Regions from separate parts of the Streptomyces sp. NPDC051041 genome, predicted to be linked through region 1. Evidence: riboswitches for the same ligand, from Rfam matches in the RefSeq annotation. Region 1 holds a riboswitch; each other region holds the start of a gene.
The links. A riboswitch is a leader RNA that binds a small molecule or an ion and turns the genes downstream of it on or off. The one in region 1 is predicted to bind thiamine pyrophosphate.
Positions count from the first base shown of each region.

Region 2: another riboswitch for thiamine pyrophosphate. It lies ahead of thiO (glycine oxidase ThiO); the one in region 1 lies ahead of ACIBAI_RS20630 (thiamine ABC transporter substrate binding subunit).
Region 3: another riboswitch for thiamine pyrophosphate. It lies ahead of thiC (phosphomethylpyrimidine synthase ThiC); the one in region 1 lies ahead of ACIBAI_RS20630 (thiamine ABC transporter substrate binding subunit).

Region 1 is NZ_JBITFM010000013.1:103,736-110,587, reverse strand. Features, by position in the region: gene pyrH (UMP kinase) at 1-660, shown strand, start outside; gene frr (ribosome recycling factor) at 843-1,400, shown strand; gene ACIBAI_RS20640 (phosphatidate cytidylyltransferase) at 1,400-2,533, shown strand; gene rlmN (23S rRNA (adenine(2503)-C(2))-methyltransferase RlmN) at 2,694-3,800, shown strand; TPP riboswitch at 3,836-3,941, shown strand; gene ACIBAI_RS20630 (thiamine ABC transporter substrate binding subunit) at 4,021-5,100, shown strand; gene ACIBAI_RS20625 (ABC transporter permease) at 5,076-6,740, shown strand; gene ACIBAI_RS20620 (ABC transporter ATP-binding protein) at 6,743-6,852, shown strand, end outside.
Region 2 is NZ_JBITFM010000004.1:91,516-98,367, forward strand. Features, by position in the region: gene pknB (Stk1 family PASTA domain-containing Ser/Thr kinase) at 1-1,189, opposite strand, end outside; gene ACIBAI_RS09115 (thiazole synthase) at 1,276-2,073, opposite strand; gene thiS (sulfur carrier protein ThiS) at 2,077-2,277, opposite strand; gene thiO (glycine oxidase ThiO) at 2,274-3,437, opposite strand; TPP riboswitch at 3,435-3,546, opposite strand; gene ACIBAI_RS09130 (hypothetical protein) at 3,599-3,949, shown strand; gene ACIBAI_RS09135 (NAD(P)/FAD-dependent oxidoreductase) at 3,982-5,211, shown strand; gene ACIBAI_RS09140 (Rv2175c family DNA-binding protein) at 5,277-5,642, shown strand; gene thiE (thiamine phosphate synthase) at 5,917-6,585, shown strand; gene metF (methylenetetrahydrofolate reductase [NAD(P)H]) at 6,722-6,852, shown strand, end outside.
Region 3 is NZ_JBITFM010000006.1:43,936-50,787, forward strand. Features, by position in the region: gene ACIBAI_RS12610 (metallophosphoesterase) at 1-319, shown strand, start outside; partial or broken gene ACIBAI_RS12615 (hypothetical protein) at 513-1,374, shown strand; gene thiC (phosphomethylpyrimidine synthase ThiC) at 1,674-3,482, opposite strand; TPP riboswitch at 3,475-3,664, opposite strand; gene ACIBAI_RS12625 (YibE/F family protein) at 3,736-5,325, shown strand; gene ACIBAI_RS12630 (SsgA family sporulation/cell division regulator) at 5,500-5,937, opposite strand; gene ACIBAI_RS12635 (IclR family transcriptional regulator) at 6,035-6,769, opposite strand.

The DNA of each region.
Region 1 (6,852 bases):
GTCGACCCCGACGTGGTGCACGCCATCGCGCGCGAGATCGCGGCCGTCGTACGGGACGGCGCGCAGATCGCGGTCGTCATCGGCGGCGGCAACTTCTTCCGCGGCGCCGAACTGCAGCAGCGTGGCATGGACCGGGCCCGCTCCGACTACATGGGCATGCTCGGCACCGTGATGAACTGCCTCGCCCTGCAGGACTTCCTGGAGAAGGAGGGCGTCGACTGCCGCGTGCAGACCGCCATCACCATGGGGCAGGTCGCCGAGCCGTACATCCCGCTGCGCGCCGTGCGCCACCTGGAGAAGGGCCGCGTGGTCATCTTCGGCGCGGGCATGGGCATGCCGTACTTCTCCACCGACACCACCGCCGCGCAGCGCGCCCTGGAGATCGACGCCGAGGCACTGCTGATGGGCAAGAACGGGGTCGACGGGGTCTACGACTCCGACCCCAAGACCAATCCCGACGCCGTGAAGTTCGACCACCTCGGCTACGGCGAGGTCATCACGCGCGACCTGCGGGTCGCCGACGCCACGGCCATCACGCTGTGCCGCGACAACAAGCTCCCGATCGTGGTCTTCGAGCTTCTGGCGGAGGGCAATATCGCCCGCGCCGTCAAGGGTGAGAAGATCGGCACGCTGGTGGGTGACCAGGGCAGCCGGAACTGACCGGTGAACCGTCCCGTCCACCGGACACCACCTGTCCGGGGGACGGGCGGGACGGCTCCGGGCCGGGGGATGGACAATGTCCTGCCGGTCGGGAACCGTGCAGGAAGAAGACGCGACGCAGCCGGCCGCCGCCCCGAAGAGGAACCGCAGCCGGGCCTACTCAAGACACGCAGGAGCAAGTGGTGATCGAAGAGACCCTCCTCGAGGCCGAGGAGAAGATGGAGAAGGCCGTCGTGGTCGCCAAGGAGGACTTCGCCGCGATCCGCACCGGCCGTGCGCACCCGGCGATGTTCAACAAGATCGTGGCCGATTACTACGGCGCGCCGACGCCGATCAACCAGCTGGCCTCGTTCTCCGTGCCCGAGCCGCGCATGGCCGTGGTGACCCCCTTCGACAAGAGCGCGCTGCGCAACATCGAGCAGGCCATCCGCGACTCCGACCTGGGCGTCAACCCGAGCAACGACGGCAACATCATCCGAGTGGTGTTCCCCGAACTCACCGAGGAGCGCCGCCGCGAGTACATCAAGGTGGCCCGGCACAAGGGCGAGGAGGCCAAGATCTCCATCCGCTCCGTGCGCCGCAAGGCCAAGGACGCCATCGACAAGCTGGTCAAGGACGGCGAGGTCGGCGAGGACGAGGGCCGCCGTGCGGAGAAGGAGCTCGACGACACCACCGCGAAGTACGTCGCCCAGGTGGACGAGCTCCTGAAGCACAAGGAAGCGGAGCTGCTCGAGGTCTGATGAACGACTCTTCCTGGGGGGCGCCGCCACAAGCCGGGTACTGGGGGCCGTCCGAGCAGGGACCCGCTCCGGGGGCAGCCCCGGCGGGTCCCGCGTACGATGCGCGTGACGCGCAGCAGACTCGCCCCATGCCCATCGTGCCCGACGTACCCGAACACGGCGGAGACCAGGATGACGACCGGGGGGCCGCTCGGCTGAGCGGCCCCTTGTTCCGCGACGAGACGCACCAGACCCCGCCGGCGCAGGCCTTCGCGGCGGCGCCGCAGAATCCGGAGCCCATGCCCGACGCCTCCCAGCCGGCACCCCCGCCGCAGAAGAAGAGCGCGGGGCGCGACCTGAGCGCCGCGATAGGGGTCGGGGTCGGACTCGGCGCGGTGATCGTCGCATCGCTGTTCATCGTCAAGGCCGTGTTCGTCGGCGTGATAGCGGTCGCCGTCGTGGTGGGCCTGTGGGAGCTGACCAAGCGGCTGGAGGAACGCAAGGGCATCAGGGCGCCGCTCGTGCCGCTCGCGGTCGGCGGCGCCGCGATGGTGGTGGCCGGGTACGTCCGGGGCGCCGAGGGCGCCTGGGTGGCGATGGCGCTGACGGCGCTCGCGGTGCTGGTCTGGCGGATGACGGAGCCGCCGGAGGGCTACCTCAAGGACGTCACGGCGGGCGTCTTCGCGGCGTTCTACGTGCCGTTCCTGGCGACGTTCGTCGCGATGATGCTGACGGCCGAGGACGGGCCGTACCGCGTGCTGACGTTCCTGCTGCTGACGGTGGTCAGCGACACCGGCGCGTACGCCGTCGGCTGGCGCTTCGGCAGGCGCAAGCTCGCCCCGCGCATCAGCCCCGGCAAGACCCGCGAGGGCCTGGTCGGCGCCGTCGCCTTCGCGATGGCGGTGGGCGCGCTGTGCCTGCAGTTCCTCATCGACGACGGCACCTGGTGGCAGGGCCTGCTGCTCGGCCTCGCGGTCGCGGCCAGCGCCACGCTCGGCGACCTCGGCGAATCCATGATCAAGCGGGACCTGGGCATCAAGGACATGGGCACGCTGCTGCCCGGTCACGGCGGCATCATGGACCGGCTGGACTCGCTGCTGCCCACGGCGCCGGTGGTGTGGCTGCTGCTCGTCGTCTTCGTGGGATCCGGCTGAGCGGACACGGCTTTCGGAGTCCGGTCCGGCGGACCGCGTGAGCCCCCGCCTCGTGCAGGCGGGGGCTCCTCCGCGTTCGCGACCGGGCCGTCGCGCCGGTTCCGGGGGCGGCGGACACCGGAACGGGCCACCGCGGACGATCTGCGACACTGGTAGGACCATGCCCAAGCCCGGAGAACTCACATTCGTCGCCCCGCGCGGAGCCAAGAAGCCGCCGCGGCACCTTGCCGACCTCACGCCCGCCGAGCGCAAGGAAGCCGTCGCCGCGATCGGCGAGAAGCCGTTTCGCGCCAGGCAGCTCTCGCAGCACTACTTCGCGCGGTACGCGCACGACCCGGCGCAGTGGACCGACATCCCGGCCGCCGCACGCCCCCGGCTCCAGGAGGCGCTGCTGCCGGAGCTGATGACGGTCGTCCGGCACCTGTCGACCGACGAGGGCACCACCCGCAAGACGCTGTGGCGGCTCTTCGACGGCACGCTCGTGGAGTCGGTGCTGATGCGCTACCCGGACCGGGTGACGATGTGCATCAGCTCCCAGGCGGGCTGCGGCATGAACTGCCCGTTCTGCGCCACCGGGCAGGCCGGCCTGGACCGGAACCTGTCCACCGCCGAGATCGTGCACCAGATCGTGGACGGGATGCGGGCGCTGAGGGACGGCGAGGTCCCCGGCGGCCCGGCGCGGCTGTCCAACATCGTCTTCATGGGCATGGGCGAGCCCCTCGCCAACTACAACCGGGTCGTCGGCGCCATCCGCCGGCTCACCGACCCCGAGCCCGACGGGCTCGGGCTGTCCCAGCGCGGCATCACGGTCTCGACGGTCGGCCTCGTCCCGGCCATCCACCGCTTCGCCGACGAGGGCTTCAAGTGCCGCCTGGCCATCTCGCTGCACGCCCCCGACGACGAACTGCGCGACACCCTCGTCCCCGTCAACACGCGGTGGAAGGTGCGGGAGGTCCTGGACGCGGGCTTCGCGTACGCGGCCAAGTCCGGCCGGCGGCTGTCCATCGAGTACGCCCTCATCCGGGACATCAACGACCAGGCGTGGCGCGGCGACCGGCTCGGGCGGCTGCTCAAGGGCAGGCCCGTGCACGTCAACCTGATCCCGCTCAACCCGACGCCCGGGTCCAAGTGGACCGCCTCCCGGCCGGAGGACGAGAAGGCGTTCGTGGAGGCGATCGCCGCCCACGGGGTGCCGGTGACGATCCGGGACACCCGTGGTCAGGAGATCGACGGGGCCTGCGGTCAGCTCGCCGCGAGCGAGCGGTAACCTGACCGTCGTCGAACCACCGCAAGCACATCTGCATATTCCGACAGGGGAGCGCCACAGCGCTGAGAGTGCGGCACGGGCCGCAGACCCTCCGAACCTCGCCCAGGTCATTCTGGGTAGGGAGATCGGTCATCACTCGAGCTGTTGCGCCCTGCCCGGAACCCCGCCAGGGGTTTCGGGCAGGGCCGCGTCTCTTCCTGGTCACCCCAGGAGGAATCCGGTGAACATCACCAAGAAGGTCACGATCCTGGCCGTCGGACTCGGTCTGGCCGGCGGCCTGGCCGGGTGCGGGTCGTCCGGCGAGCAGTCATCCGGCGGCACCCGGACCGTGACCCTCGTCAGCCACGACTCGTGGGCCGCGTCGAAGAGCGTCATCGCCGCCTTCGAGAAGGAGTCCGGCTACCGGGTCAGGGTCCTCAAGAACGGCGACGCCGGGCAGGCCGTCAACAAGGCCGTCCTCACCAAGGACAACCCGCAGGGCGACGTCTTCTTCGGCGTCGACAACACGCTGCTGTCGCGCGCCCTCGACAACGGCGTGTTCCAGCCGTACCGGCCGCAGGGCTCCGACCGGATCGAGTCCGAGTACCGCGTCGACCAGGGCAAGCACCGGGTCACGCCCATCGACACCGGCGACATCTGTGTCAACTACGACAAGGAGTACTTCGCCGACCGCGAGCTCGACCCGCCGCGGACCTTCGACGACCTGATCGAGCCCGCGTACAGGAACCTCCTCGTCACCGAGAACGCCGCCTCCTCCTCGCCCGGTCTCGGCTTCCTGCTCGGCACGGCCGCGGAGTACGGGGACGACGGCTGGGCGGACTACTGGAAGAAGCTCAAGGCCAACGGCGTGAAGGTGGTCGACAGCTGGGAGCAGGCCTACAACGAGGAGTTCTCCGGCTCGGCCGGCGGGAAGAAGGCGGGGGGCGACAGGCCGCTCGTCGTCTCCTACGCCTCCTCCCCGCCCGCCGAGGTCGTCTACGCCGACCCCCGGCCCGGCACCGCCCCGACCGGGGTGGCCACGGGCACCTGCTTCCGCCAGGTCGAGTACGCGGGACTGCTCGCGGGCGCGAGGAACGCCGAGGGCGGCAAGGCGTTCCTGGACTTCCTGCTCACGAAGCGGTTCCAGGAGGACATGCCGCTGAACATGTTCGTCTACCCGGTGCGCGAGGACGCGCGGGTGCCGCGGGAGTTCGCGGAGTACGGGCCGCAGGCCGAGGATCCCGAGACCATGGACCCGGCGAAGATCGCCGAGAACCGTGACCGGTGGGTCAAGTCGTGGACCTCGCTCGTACTGAAGTGACCCGGCGCCGGACGGGGAACGCGGCGCGGCTCGGGCTGATGGCCGTGCCCGTCGCGTTCTTCGCGGTGTTCTTCGCCTACCCCGTCGCCGCGATCGTCGCGCGCGGGCTCAGGGCCGACGGGGCCTGGCACCCCGGGCGGATCGGCCAGGTGCTGGCGCAGTCCGACGTGCGGCACGTGCTGTGGTTCACCACCTGGCAGGCGCTCGTCTCCACCGCCCTCACGCTGCTGGTCGCGCTGCCCGGCGCGTACGTCTTCGCGCGCTTCGCCTTCCCGGGCAGGCAGCTCCTGCGGGCGGTGGTCACCGTCCCGTTCGTCCTGCCGACGGTCGTCGTCGGCACGGCGTTCCTGGCGCTGGCCGGGCGCGGCGGGCTGCTCGACGAGCTGTGGGGCCTGCGGCTGGACACCACCGTGTGGGCGATCCTGCTCGCGCACGTCTTCTTCAACTACGCCGTCGTGGTACGCACCGTCGGCGGGCTGTGGGCGCAGCTCGACCCGCGGCAGGAGGAGGCCGCGCGGATGCTGGGCGCCTCACGGCTCGCGGCCTGGCGGACGGTCACCCTGCCCGCGCTCGCGCCCGCCGTGGCCGCCGCCGCGCTGATGGTCTTCCTGTTCACCTTCACCTCCTTCGGCGTCGTGCAGATCCTCGGCGGGCCCGCCTTCTCCACCCTCGAGGTCGAGATCTACCGGCAGACCTCCGAGATCTTCGACCTGTCCACGGCGGCGGTGCTGACGCTGGTCCAGTTCGCCGCGGTGGGCTCGATCCTCGCCCTGCACGCCTGGACCGTACGGCGGCGGGAGACCGCGCTGCGGCTGGTGGACGCGTCCGTGACCGCGCGCCGGCCGCGCGGGGCCGGGCAGTGGACGCTGCTGGCCGGGGTGCTCGGCACCGTCGCCGTGCTGCTCGTGCTGCCGTTGGCGGTGCTGGTCGAGCGGTCGCTGGACGCGCCCGGCCTCGGCTACTACCGGGCGCTGACCCGGCAGGACGGCGGCACGTTCCTGGTCCCGCCGATCGCCGCGGTCGGCAACTCGCTGGTGTACGCCGTCGCCGCCACCGCCATCGCCGTGCTGATCGGCGGCCTCGCCGCCGCCGCGCTCACCCGGCGGGACGCGGGCCGGTTCGTGCGCGGCTTCGACGCGCTGCTGATGCTGCCGCTCGGCGTGTCCGCGGTGACCGTCGGCTTCGGGTTCCTGATCGCGCTGGACGAGCCCCCGCTGGACCTCAGGAGCTCCTGGATCCTGGTGCCGCTGGCCCAGGCGCTGGTCGGCGTGCCCTTCGTGGTGCGGACCATGCTGCCGGTGCTGCGGGCGGTGGACCAGCGGCTGCGGGAGGCGGCGGCGGTGCTGGGGGCGTCGCCGTGGCGGGTGTGGCGGGAGGTCGACCTGCCGCTGGTGGGCCGGGCGCTGCTGGTCGCGGCCGGGTTCGCCTTCGCGGTGTCGCTGGGCGAGTTCGGGGCGACCGTGTTCCTCGCCCGGCCCGACAGCCCGACCCTGCCGGTCGCCGTGGCGCGGCTGCTGGGACGGCCGGGCGACCTCAACTACGGGCAGGCGATGGCCCTGTCGACGATTCTGATGGTGGTGTGCGCGGTGGCGCTGCTGGTGCTGGAGCGGCTGCGGACCGACCGGACCGGGGAGTTCTGAGGATGCTGCTGAGCCTGCAGGGCGCCACCGTCCGCTTCGGCGGGCGGGCGGTGCTCGACGCCGTCGACCTCGAGGTCGCCGAGCACGAGATCGTGTGCGTGCTCGGGCCCAG
Region 2 (6,852 bases), on a different contig from region 1:
CCAGGCCGGCCCGCTCCAGCCGGTCCCGGGCCTGCGCCTCGGTCTTCTCCAGCAGCGGCGGCACCTCGGTGAACTGGCCGGAGTTGATGTACCAGACGCCCGTGCCGAGCCCGAGCACGAGCAGCACGGCGACGACGATCGCCGCCGGACCGCGCCGGACGGCCGGGCGGCGCCGCGGGAACGGCGGGGGCGGGGCCGGCAGACGGCTGGTGCGGTGCACGGCGCCGTCGCCGGCCGCCGGGTCCACCGGCGGGGTCAGCGCCCGCGGGATGACGCTCGTACGGTCCTCGGCGTTGTCGTGCTCCGCGGCGAGCGCCTGCGGCGGCACCGCGTCCAGCTGGTCCGGGCTGAGCGCGCCGCGCGCCCGGCGGGCCTCGGCCAGCAGCGCCACCGCGTCGTGCGGCCGGGCCCCGGGGTCGCGCGCGGTGGCCGACGCCACCAGGTCGTCCAGCTCGTACGGCAGCCCGGGCACGGCGGCCGAGGGCGGCGGCACGTCCTCGTGGAGGCGCCGGTAGAGCACCTGGGCGGGGGAGTCCCCGTCGTGCGGCCGGGCGCCGGTCAGCATCTCGTGCAGGACGACGCCGCACGCGTACACGTCGACCCGCGGATCGGCCGTGCCGTGCTCGATCTGCTCGGGCGCGAGGTACGAGACGGTGCCGAGCACGGCACCGGTGGTGCGGGTGACGGTGTCCACGGCCCGTACCAGGCCGAAGTCGGCGACCTTGACCCGGCCGTCGTCCCCGATCAGGACGTTCTCCGGCTTCATGTCGCGGTGCACGAACCCGGCGCGGTGCGCGGCGCCGAGCGCGGCCAGCACCGGCTCCAGGATGTCCAGCGCGGCCCGCGGCTGCAGCGCCCCGCGCCCGCGCAGCACGTCCCGCAGGGTGCAGCCGGCCACGTACTCCATCGCGAGGTAGACGTACGCCCCGTCGGTGCCCTGGTCGAAGACCTGCACCACGTTGGGGTGGGCGAGCCGGGCCACCGACTTCGCCTCGCGGATGAACCGCTCGACGAAGGAGCCGTCGGCCGCGAGCGTCGGGTGCATCACCTTGAGCGCGAGGACGCGGTCCAGACGGGTGTCCACGGCCCGGTAGACCGTGGCCATCCCGCCGACCGCGATCCGCGCGTCGACGCGGTACCGGCCGTCGAGCACCTGCCCGACCAGAGGGTCCTGAAGGGTCGTGTCCACGCAGGCGAGTGTACGAGCCGCCGCCGCGGTCCCGCCCCGCCGCGGGGGGCCGGGGCGGGACCGCGGCAAAGCCGTGACGGCCGGGCCTAGCGGAACGCGGGGCGCTCGGGGTCCAGGTGCGCGCGGCCCTCCACCGGCGAGGACGCCTCCGCGAAGTGACGGCGCGGGATGCGCCCGGCCCGCCGGGCCAGCCGCCCCGCCTCCACCGCGTGCTTCATGGCCTCCGCCATCAGCACCGGCTCCTGCGCCCGCGTCACCGCCGAGGCGAGCATCACACCCGCGCACCCCAGCTCCATCGCCAGCGCCGCGTCCGACGCCGTACCGGCCCCCGCGTCCAGGATCACCGGCACGCGCGCGTGCTCCACGATCAGCTGGAAGTTGTGCGGGTTGCGGATGCCGAGGCCGGAGCCGATGGGCGAGCCCAGCGGCATGATCGCGGCGCACCCCACGTCCTCCAGCTTCCGCGCGAGGACGGGGTCGTCGTTGGTGTACGGCAGGACCGTGAACCCGTCGTCGACCAGCGTCTCGGCGGCCTCCAGCAGTTCGATCGGGTCCGGCAGCAGGGTCCGCTCGTCGGCGATGACCTCCAGCTTGACCAGGTCGGTGCCGAGCGCCTCCCGGGCGAGCCGGGCGGTCAGGACGGCCTCACCGGCGGTGAAGCAACCGGCCGTGTTCGGCAGCACCCGGATGCCGAGCCGGTCCAGCACGGACAGCACCGAGCCGTGCACGCCGGGGTTCACGCGCCGCATCGCGACCGTGGTCAGCTCGGTCCCGGAGGCGATCAGCGCCCGCTCCAGCACCTCCAGGCTGGGCGCTCCGCCGGTACCCATGATCAGGCGGGACGTGAAGGACGTGCCGCCGAGGACGAGGGGGTCGTCGGCCATGGTTCAGCCTCCTTGGACGGCGGTGAGGACTTCCACGCGGTCGCCCTCGGCCAGGGCGGTGGACGGCCACTGGGCGCGCGGGACGACGGTTTCGTTGAGGGCGGCCGCCACCCCGGAGGGCGCCCGGGTGAGGGTGCGCACCAGGGCGTCGAGGGGCGTGCCGGGAGCCACCTCGCGCGGCTCCCCGTTGACCGAGATCTTCATGCGGGCTGCTCCGTGGGTGCGGTGCTGAAACGCTTCGGGGTGAAGGGGGCGGCCACGTCCGGGAGGCCGCCCGTGGTCAGGACGTGCGCCATGACGTCGCCGGTGACCGGGGTGAGCAGCACGCCGTTGCGGTAGTGGCCGGTGGCCAGCACCAGCCCCTCCAGCTCGGTCGGGCCGAGCAGCGGCGCGTTGTCCGGGGAGCCGGGGCGCAGCCCGGCCCGGGTCTCCGTCAGCGGCAGCTCGGTGATCCCCGGCACCAGCTCGTGGGCGTCGCGCAGCAGCTCGTACACCCCGCCCGCGGTGACCGTGGTGTCCCAGCCCAGTTCCTCGCTGGTCGCCCCGACGACGAGCTCGCCGCTCTCCCGCGGCACCAGGTAGACGCTGCCGCCGCGCACCACCGCGCGCACGGTCCGGCTCAGCAGCGGCGGCCGGTCCCCGGGCATGGCCAGCCGCAGCACCTGCCCCTTCACGGGCCGCACGGGCGGCAGGACGCGGTCCGGCACGCCCGCCAGCCGTCCGCTGAGGCTGCCCGCGGCCAGGACCACCCGCCCGGCGCCCAGCTCACCGCCGTCGGCGGTGACGACACCCGTGGCCCGGTCCCGGACGACGACGAGCCGCTCGGCCCGCACCCGGTGGAAGACCACGCCGGCCCGCTCGCACGCGACCACCAGCGCCCGGGCCAGGCGCCGCGGGTCGACCTGGTGGTCGTCGGCCACCCGCAGCCCGCCGCGCACGCCCGGCGCGAGCATCGGCTCCAGGCGCCGGCACTCGCGCCCCGACAGCCACTCGGAGTCCAGCCCGGACTGCCGCTGCAGGAGGTGCAGGTCGCGCAGGTGGGCGCGGTCGTCGGCGTCCAGCGCGACGGCGAGCGTGCCGCACCGGCGGTACCCGAGGTCGTGACCGGTCAGGCCGGTGAGCTCGGCCGCGAAGTCCGGGTAGCGGCGGGCCGAGGCGAGGTTGAGGGCGAGCAGGGTCTGCTCGCCGTAGTGCAGTTCCGTGACGGCGGCCAGCATCCCGGCCGCCACCTGCGCGGCTCCGCCGCCCGGCGCGGGATCGACCACGGCCGTGGCCAGGCCCCGCTGTGCGGCCCGCCACGCCGTGACCAGGCCGATGATCCCGCCTCCCACGACGAGGACGTCTGGCGTACGCGTAGGCGACATGGGCGTCCAGCCCCTCCCTTCGCCGGCATGACCCGGATCAGGTTCGTACGGTCGGAGGCCGCCAGCCTCCCTCTCAGCCCGGTGCGTCCGGGCTCCCGCGAGTGCTTTACGGTGGCCACCCTAGCCTCCGCCGCTCGCACCTCGTAAGGGAGCCTCAGCCCGTGGCCCGATCCCTCGACGGACTCGTCCTCGCCCCCGTCGCCGACCAGGCGCCGGGCCAGGTGGGAACCCGCACCCGGTTCACCTACCACGAGCGGGACGGCGAGGTCTGGGCCGAGTACGCGGGCGGCGACGTCGTGCGCGGGTATCTGGTGGGCACGCGCGCCGGGGACCGGCTCGACTTCCGGTACGTGCAGCTGAAGCGGGACGGGACGACCTCGTCCGGGCACTGCGCGTCGGCCGTCGTCGACCTGCCCGACGGGCGGGTGCGGCTGGAGGAGACGTGGCGGTGGGAGTCGCAGCGGGGCGGCGGGACGAGCGTGGTGGAGCAGGTCGCCGAGCACGGCGGCTGACTGACAGTCCGTCAGTTGTCTATGGTGATCGGGTGAGCGAGCAGACGCAGGAACGGGGAGGGGCCACGCCGCGGCGCGTGGTCGTCGCGGGCGCGGGCATGGCGGGCGTACAGACCGCGGTCGCCCTGCGCGAGCAGGGCTTCACCGGAGCCGTGACGCTGATCGGCGCGGAGCCCCACCAGCCCTACGACCGGCCCCCGCTGTCCAAGGCCGTCCTGCTGGGCAAGGCCGAGGGCTCGGCCTTCGACGTCGACTTCGAGGCGCTCGGCATCGAACTGCGCCTGGGGTGCGAGGTGCTGGGCGTCCGCCTCGGCGACCACGCCCTGGACACCGCCGCCGGGCCCGTGCCGTACGACGTCCTGGTGGTCGCCACCGGCGCCGAACCCGTCCGGCTGCCGGGCGCGCGGGACGTCCCCGGCGTGCACCTGCTGCGCACCCTGGACGACGCCGAGCGGCTGCGGCCGGTGCTCGCCCGGCAGCACGACGTCGTGGTCGTCGGGGCCGGCTGGATCGGCGCGGAGTTCGCCACCGCCGCGCGCGAGGCGGGCTGCGCGGTGACCGTCGTGGAGGCCGCCGACCGGCCGCTCGCGGGCGCGCTGCCCGCCGAGGTGGCGGCGCCGATGGCCGCCTGGTACGCCGACGCCGGCGCCGTTCTGCGCACCCGCGCGCGCGTGGCGCGGGTCGAGCCCGGCACGGTGGTCCTCGACGACGGCTCGCGGCTGCCCGCGGGCGCCGTCGTCGTCGGCATCGGCGCCCGGCCCGCCACGGCCTGGCTCGCCGGCTCCGGGATCGAGCTCGGCGCGCACGGCGAGGTGGTGGCCGACGACCGGCTGCGCACCCGCGTGCCGGACGTGTACGCGGTCGGCGACTGCGCCTCCTTCCCCTCGCGGCGGTACGGCGAGCGGCTGCTGGTCCACCACTGGGACAACGCCCTCCAGGGCCCGCGCACGGTCGCCGCGAACATCGTCGGCGAGGCCCCCGCGGTCTACGATCCGGTGCCGTACTTCTGGTCCGAGCAGTTCGGCCGCTTCGTGCAGTACGCCGGGCACCACGCCGCGGCCGACGCGACCCTGTGGCGCGGTGACCCGTCCGGTCCCGCCTGGACCGTCTGCTGGCTGCGCGAGGGCCGCCTGGTCGCCGTGCTCGCGGTGGGCCGGCCCCGGGACCTGGCCCAGGGGCGGCGTCTGATCGAGGCGGGCACCCCCGTGGACCCGGACCTGCTGACGGACCCGGCCAGACCGCTGAAGGCGGCGGCGGAATAGCCCGTCGGCCCGGGCGGGGCGGCTTCGGTTTCCGACTGTCGGCGCGGGATGGCAGGCTAGGTTCCGTGACCGAGATTGACGCAAAGATCGATGCTCTCGTCCCCGCCTGGCTCACCCTTCCCGACATCGCCGAAAAGCTCGGCGTCGAGGTGACGCGGGTGCGGCAGCTGGTCAAGGAGGGCCAGCTCATCGCCGTACGCCGGGGTGAGAACCGCGCGCTGCACGTCCCCGCGGCCTTCATCGACGGGGACAAGGTCGTCAAGGGCCTGGCCGGCACCCTGACGCTGCTGCGGGACGACGGCTTCACGGTCGAAGAGATGCTGGAGTGGCTCTTCACGCCCGACCCGACCCTGCCCGGCACCCCCGCGCAGGCGCTGAGCGAGAATCGCGGCACGGAGGTGAAGCGCCGCGCCCAGGCGCTCGCCGTCTGACCCGACCGTCCGGCACGCCCGGCGCCGCGGTGCGGCGCACGGGCCGGGGCCGGCCGCGCCGCGGCCGCCGGGTCCGTACGCCGCCGGCATCCGGGGGAGGCTCCCGCGCGCCGTCGGCGGCGGCGGGGGCCGCGGCCCGTGCGCCCGGCGGCACGGGACGCGGCCCGTGCGCCGACGACGGGGACGCTCCGGCAGCACGCCCTGCCAAGGGGCGCCCCGACAGAACGCCCCCGGCCCGGGGGCGTCCCGACACGCCACCGAGGGGGACACCCGCATGTCCGACACCGCCGCCCGCGCCCGGCTCGCCGACGCCCGGCTCTATCTCTGCACGGACGCCCGCAGGCGCCAGGGCGACCTGCCCGAGTTCCTCGACGCGGTCCTGGCCGGCGGCGTCGACATCGTGCAGCTGCGCGACAAGGGCATGGAGGCGGCGGAGGAACTGGAGCACCTGCGGATCTTCGCCGACGCCTGCGCCCGGCACGGCAGGCTCCTCGCGGTCAACGACCGCGCGGACGTCGCCCACGCCGCCCGCGCCGCGCACCCGCAGGGCCCCGCCGTCCTGCACCTCGGCCAGGGCGACCTGCCGGTCCCCGCGGCCCGTGCCGTCCTCGGCGACGACATCCTGATAGGCCGCTCCACGCACACCGAGTCCGAGGCCGCCGCGGCCGCCGTCCAGGAGGGCGTGGACTACTTCTGCACCGGCCCCTGCTGGCCCACCCCCACCAAGCCCGGCCGCCCCGCGCCCGGCCTCGGCCTGGTCCGGTACGCCGCCGCCCTGGCCACCGACCGCCCCTGGTTCGCCATCGGCGGCATCGACCTCGGCAACCTGGACGAGGTGCTCGAAGCGGGCGCCCGCCGGGTCGTCGTCGTCCGCGCGATCACGGAGGCGGACGACCCGGGGGCGGCGGCCGCGGAGTTCGCCGAGCGGCTGCGGCAGGCGTAGGGGCCCCTCGGGGGCCCGGGCGGCCGGGGCGCCGATGGCTTCCGCGTTTGTCCAAGGAGTGGACAACCGGACGGCAAAACGGGCGAATCCCCTTCGTCCGGTTGGGGGACCGGCGCCCCCTGGCTAACCTGCCCCTATGGCCCTCGGAACCGCATCCACCAGGACTGATCGCGCACGCACCGTGCGCGACATGCTCGCGACCGGCAAGACGACGTACTCGTTCGAATTCTGGGCCCCGAAGACGGAGAAGGGCGAGCGCAACCTGTG
Region 3 (6,852 bases), on a different contig from region 1:
CGAGACGCTCACCCGCAACGACGCGGACGAGGTCTGGGACCTGTTCCGCAAGTTCACCAAGCGGTTCTCCTTCCGTGACGAGGGCGGCGCCGACGCCGTGCGCTCCCTGCTGGACACGTACGGCGGCACCCGCATCGTCCACGGCCACAGCCCCATCCCGTACCTGCTGGGCGAGGTCGGCTCGGAAGACGGCGAGGACGGCGCCGGTCCCGTCGTCCAGGGACCGCACGTCTACGCCGACGGGCTCGCCATCGCCATGGACGGCGGAGTGACGATGGCCGGAAAGCTGCTGGTCCAGCAACTGCCGCTGGACATCTGAGCGTTCACCGGACGCAATTCCTCCCCCGGCGGACTGCCGAGCGACCGCGCCGGTCGGAGGGCATTCTCGGTCGACCCCCCGTCACCGCGAGCCGCCATCGCTCCACCATCGGCGTATCCGTAGCAGGCTCCCCTCCGTTTCTGTCCGACGGCTCGTCGGCATGCGCGCCCCAAGCCCTACGGAGCATCGGGGGATGCGGATGAACAGCGTTCCGCAGCACCTGCTGAGCGAGGACCGCCAGGAATACGAGCGGATCCTCGACGAGGCGCTGCGCGCTGCGCTTTGCGCCACACCGACCGGAACTGGCCGCTGCCGGACAGCGCCTCGACCTCGAACGACTGCGCGTCATGGCGCTCGGCGCCACCGCGCTCATCACGGCGGCCGTGGCGACCGAGTACCGGCACTACGTGAAGGTCCGCGAGGAACTGCGCCGGCCGGCGTCGTCCGTGCGCGAATCCGGCTCCGCGGAGCCGGGGACGAGCGCGGTGGGACCGGCCGCCACCATGGGCGAGGTCGCCGAGACCGCCGGCGCGGGCGTCGCCGCCGTCGTCGCGGTTCTGGTGCCCGTCCTCGCCGGCACCGCCGCGGTGATCCTCCTGTTCGTGGGGTGCCTCCTGCGGGTGCTCGCCCCCGAGGAGGCGTTCGCCCGGACGATGCTCGCCACCGGATGGGTGTTCGGCGCCCTGACCGCGGTCGCGATCCTCGTCGCCGCCGTGGGGCTGCTGCTCACCGCGCTGCGCAACCGTCCGACGGCCGAGGCCGGACCCTCCGGCGGACCCGGCGAGGAGGTGGCCCGCGCCCGGAATGCCCGGCGCGATGCCCTGCTGGAACGCGGCATGCTGCCGTTCCTCCGGGAGGCGCTCGCCGCCCCGGGCACGGCGGTCGCGCCGCACTCCGCGGCACCGCCCGCGCCGGCCGGCCGCATCCCGCACCTCGGCTACGGCCGGCCGGGATTCAGCAGCCCCGACGACGGTGTCCCGAGCCCGCGTCCGAGCTTCACGAGCCCGGACCACGGGGGACCGGACCACGGGGGACCGGAACACAAGCCGGAGTAGCGGGCGGGCCCGCGCTCCCCGGCTCGCGACGGGCATGCCGGCCGCGGCGACGACCGCGACGCCGACCGCGAAGCCGCGCCGCGGAAAGGCCGGGGTCCGCAGGGACGGTCCGGGGCCGGGTGACGGGGGCACGGGCGGCGTCGTCGCTCCACGTCCGTCACCGCGGCCGGCCCCGTCGGTCTCCGGCCGCGCCCCGCCCGTCCGGCCCGTGCCTGGTGGGCACGGGCCGGACGGCGCCGGATCATTCCAGCGCCGGATCGCGGAACAGGATCCGGGAGCGGATCACCCGCCCGGCCGGGTCAGTCCGCGATCGGCAGGTAGACCCGGTTGCCCCCGGCCGCGAACTCCTTCGACTTCTGGGCCATGCCCTCCTCGATCTCGGCCCGCGTGCCGCCGTGTTCGCGGCGGATGTCCTGCGAGATCTTCATGCTGCAGAACTTCGGTCCGCACATCGAGCAGAAGTGGGCCGTCTTGGCGGGCTCGGCCGGCAGGGTCTCGTCGTGGAACTCCCGCGCGGTGTCCGGGTCCAGGGCGAGGTTGAACTGGTCCTCCCACCGGAACTCGAAACGGGCGTCGGACAGCGCGTCGTCCCACTCCTGCGCACCGGGGTGCCCCTTGGCGAGGTCGGCCGCGTGAGCGGCGATCTTGTAGGTGATGACGCCGGTCTTGACGTCGTCGCGGTTGGGCAGGCCCAGATGCTCCTTGGGCGTGACGTAGCAGAGCATCGCCGTGCCCCACCAGGCGATCATCGCGGCACCGATGCCGGAGGTGATGTGGTCGTACGCCGGTGCGACGTCCGTCGTCAGCGGGCCGAGCGTATAGAACGGGGCTTCGTCGCAGATCTCCTGCTGAAGGTCGATGTTCTCCTTGATCTTGTGCATCGGGACGTGGCCCGGGCCCTCGATCATGGTCTGTACGTGGAAGCGCCTGGCGATCCGGTTCAGTTCCCCGAGCGTCCTCAACTCCGCGAACTGGGCCTCGTCGTTGGCGTCCGCGATCGAGCCGGGGCGCAGGCCGTCGCCGAGGGAGTACGTGACGTCGTAGGCGGCGAGGATCTCGCAGAGCTCCTCGAAGTGCTCGTACAGGAACGACTCCTTGTGGTGCGCCAGGCACCACGCGGCCATGATCGATCCGCCGCGCGAGACGATGCCGGTCTTGCGGTTCGCCGTCAACGGCACGTACGCCAGGCGCACGCCCGCGTGCACCGTCATGTAGTCCACGCCCTGCTCGGCCTGCTCGATGACGGTGTCCTTGTAGATCTCCCAGGTCAGCTCCTCGGCCTTGCCGTCGACCTTCTCCAGGGCCTGGTAGAGCGGCACCGTGCCGATGGGGACGGGGGAGTTGCGCAGCACCCACTCGCGGGTGGTGTGGATGTTGCGGCCGGTGGACAGGTCCATGACCGTGTCGGCCCCCCAGCGGGTCGCCCAGGTCATCTTCTCGACCTCCTCCTCGATGGAGGAGGTCACCGCCGAGTTGCCGATATTGGCGTTGACCTTCACCAGGAACCGCTTGCCGATGATCATCGGCTCGATCTCCGGGTGGTTGACGTTCGCCGGCAACACCGCCCGGCCCGCCGCGATCTCCTCGCGGACCACCTCGGGGGAGACGTTCTCCCTGAGGGCCACGAACTCCATCTCCGGTGTGATCTCACCCCGGCGCGCGTACGCGAGCTGCGTGACCGCCCGGCCGTCACGGCTGCGGCGCGGCTGCCGCGGCCGTCCGGGGAAGACCGCGTCCAGGTTGCGCAGGCCGCCGCGCGGCGAGGTGTGCTTGATCCCGTCGTCCTCGGGACGGACGGGACGGCCCGCGTACTCCTCGGTGTCGCCGCGGGCGATGATCCATTTCTCCCGCAGCGGCGGCAGGCCCCTGCGGACATCGGTGTCGACGAGTGGATCGGTGTACGGGCCCGACGTGTCGTACAGCGTGACCGACTGCCCGTTGGTGAGGTGCACCTGTCGGACCGGCACCCGCAGATCGGGGCGTGAGCCCTCGATGTACGCCTTGTGCCAGCCGATGGACTTCCCGGCCTCCCCGTTGCTCGGTCCGTCGGCCGGTCCCCCGGCCTGGGTCCGCATGGAGGCAGGCGTGCGTGCGTCCTTGTTGGTCATGAGACCTACTCCCTACGCCGGCATTACCCGGTAACAGGTTCGGCGGTCGACGCAGCGGTTTCCGTCCGGCGATGTCCCGTGTGAAACATCACTCGACTCCGGTGACGTTTCATGTGAAACATCGCTGGGACGGAGGTCAGCGCCCTCTCAGCCCGGTGCTCCGAGCTCCCGCGTGTACAAAGGTGCCTCCACGCTAGCGTCACTTCGGGCGCGGTGAACAGAGGGCCCCCCTCGTTCTTGCGATGATCGGTCGGTGACCACGACGCAGCATCCCCCCTACCCGCCGCCCGAACCCCCCCGCGGCAACGGCGCCGGAAACGGTACCGGCCGTGGAGACAGCCCTGCTTCCGGCGGGACCGGACACGGCGGCCGAAACCGCGGCCCGGGTCCCGGTGGCGGACACGGGTACGACCCGGGGTTCGGTACTGGGCCCGCGCACGGTCCGGCCCCCGGGCCCGCCGGCGGCGGGCCCGGCCATGACGGCGGCCACGGACACGGTCCCGGGGACGGTGGCGGGCACGGCCCCGGTGGTGACGGATACGGCCACTCGCACGGGCACGGTCACAGCCACGGCCCGGCGGCGCCCGTGTCCAAGCATCTGCGCAAGGTCATCGCTGCGGTTCTCATCCCGTTCGCCGCGGCGGTGCTGGTCGGGCTCGCGGTGCTGTGGCCGGGCGGCGCGCCACCGCACGAGCGCACCGGGGTCGGGTTCGACCGGCAGACGCAGCAGGCCACGGTCACGACCGTCGAGGAGGTGAGCTGCGCGTCCGTCAACGCCTCCGGCCCCACTCCGACCGGCGACACGTCCACCGCCGAGGGCTCCTCCGCCCAGCAGCAGGCGACCGGTACCTGCAAGAGGGCGACGATCCGGGTCGACACCGGCAGGGACAAGGGTCGTACGTTCACCGAGATCGTGCAGCCCGACCAGTCGCGGCAGCTGCACGAGGGCCAGGAGGTCGTGGTCGCCTACGAGCCCTCCGCGCCGAAGGACCTGCAGTACTCGGTGGCGGACGTGAACCGCCGGATGCCGATGACGCTGCTCGCCGGCGTCTTCGCGCTCGCCGTCGTGGTCGTCGGGCGGCTGCGGGGCGTCATGGCGCTGGTCGCGCTGGCCATCAGCTTCCTGGTGCTGAACCTGTTCATGCTGCCGGCGATCCTGCAGGGTTCGAACCCGCTGGTCGTGGCGGTGATCGGGTCGAGCGCCATCATGCTGATCGCCCTCTACCTGTGCCACGGCCTGTCGGCCCGGACCTCCGTGGCGGTGCTCGGCACGCTGATCTCACTGCTGCTGATCGGCGTCCTGGGCTCGCTCTTCATCGGCTGGGCCGCGCTGACCGGCAACACGGACGACAACACCGGTCTGATCCACGGCCTCTATCCGACGATCGACATGAGCGGTCTGCTGCTGGCCGGTGTCATCATCGGTTCGCTCGGCGTCCTGGACGACGTGACGGTCACGCAGACGTCGGCGGTGTGGGAACTGCACGCGGCCAACCCGTCGATGGGCTGGCGCGGGCTGTACCGGGCGGGCATCCGCATCGGCCGCGACCACATCGCGTCCGTGGTCAACACGCTCGTCCTCGCGTACGCCGGTGCCGCGCTGCCGCTGCTGCTGCTGTTCTCGATCGCGCAGAGCAGCGTGGGCACGGTCGCCAACAGTGAGCTGGTCGCGGAGGAGATCGTCCGGACGCTGGTCGGCTCGATCGGGCTGGTGGCGTCGGTGCCGGTCACCACCGCCCTCGCCGCCCTGGTGGTCTCGGCCGACCGGCCCGGGCCGGAGACGGCGGGGACCGTACCGGCTCCGGCCCGTAGCGGAGGCAGGGGGCGGCGCCGCAAGCGGTGACGCATGCGGCGGGGGGGACCGGCGCTTTCCACCGGGGTCCGGTGAGCCTCGCAGGGTCCGGGAAACCTCGCAGGGTCCGGGGAATCGATCCTGCCCGCCCTCGTCCGGCGGCTCCCGCCCCGGCCGCCGGCTGGCGAAGCGTTACGCCAACGTCGTAGCGCCTGATGCGACGCTTCAGCCCGCGCTCTGCTCCTCCGCCAGGATGCGGTCCAGCGCCTCGTCGAGGTGGGCGTCGAAGTCGGCGAGGGAACCTTCCTGTCCCAGTGGCACCAGCTTGTCGGTACGGTCGAGGAAGGCGACCAGAGGCGCCGCGGAGGAGCGGAACAGCGCCTGGTCGCTGCCGACCTGAAGCCGGATCAGGACCTCGCTCAGCGGCTCGGGTTCGACGGGCGAAATGCGCACATCGCCGTCCCCGCACGGCCGGCCCACTCCGTCGATCAGCAGTTCTCGCCCGAAAGCCCAGGTCACCGGGGCGTCGCCGGGCAGGTGAAAGGTCAGCCGCACGGCGTAGGGATCACAGGTCTCGTACCGCAACTCCACCGGGATGCGGAAAGAGAGCTCCTCGGAGACGAGAAAGCTCATCATGACCTCTGCCTGCACGGACTCTTGCATTGCCTACCCCGTCATTCGCCGTCGACTGGCCGGGAATCAACCTCTGATACTTGTGCATCTTGCTGAACGTGCACACCAGATCACAAGGAGTGAGTTTTCAGATACTGATAGAGAGGGTGAGCGACCCCAGCAGCCGCCCCATCTCCTGCTGCAACTGCCGCACCGCTGGCATCAGGCGTTCCGCCTGGTGAACGGGGAGGGAGAGGGCGAGGGTGGCGGCCGTGGCGCCGACCGTGACCGGGACCGCGGCGCACACCGTTCCCAAGGCGTACTCCTGTCGTTCGATCACTGGTTCCATACGCCTCAGCTGCTCCAGGCGCTTCAGCAGAGTGCTTTCATCACGCACCGTGTACGGCGTGAGGGGACGCACCGGATGGCGGTCGAGGTGGTCGCGGCGCGTCTCCTCGTCCAGCTGCGCCAGCAGGCACTGTCCGACGGCGTGCGCGTGCCCGGTCTCACGGAAGTCCGCCCACTCCTCGACGGCCGGATTGCCCGGAGTGTCGGAGACGCACACGACCTCGATCTCGCCGTCCCGGTACATCGCGTAGTACAGGGGCACGCCGATCACATCCCGCCACTCGGCGAGCGTGTCCGCGACCGTGCTGCGACGTTTCTGCCGAGCCGCGCTGCCGCCCAGCCGTACGGCCGCCTCGCCGAGGAAGAACAGCCCCTTCTCACGGTGCAGATAGCCCTCGTGCACGAGGGTGCGCAGCAAGTGGTAGGCGGTGGGCAGCGCCAGCCCGGTCTCGCGGGCCAGCTGCTTGGCGGGGGCCCCGTGCGGGTGCTCGGCGACGCGCTCCAGGAGACGCATCGCGCGCTGGACGGATCCGATGAGGGTTCCCGGGGGCGGCGCGGGGGACGCGGGCCGCTCGGAGTGCCGGGCCCGGTCTCCCCGGGAGGAGGCCGGGGTCCGGG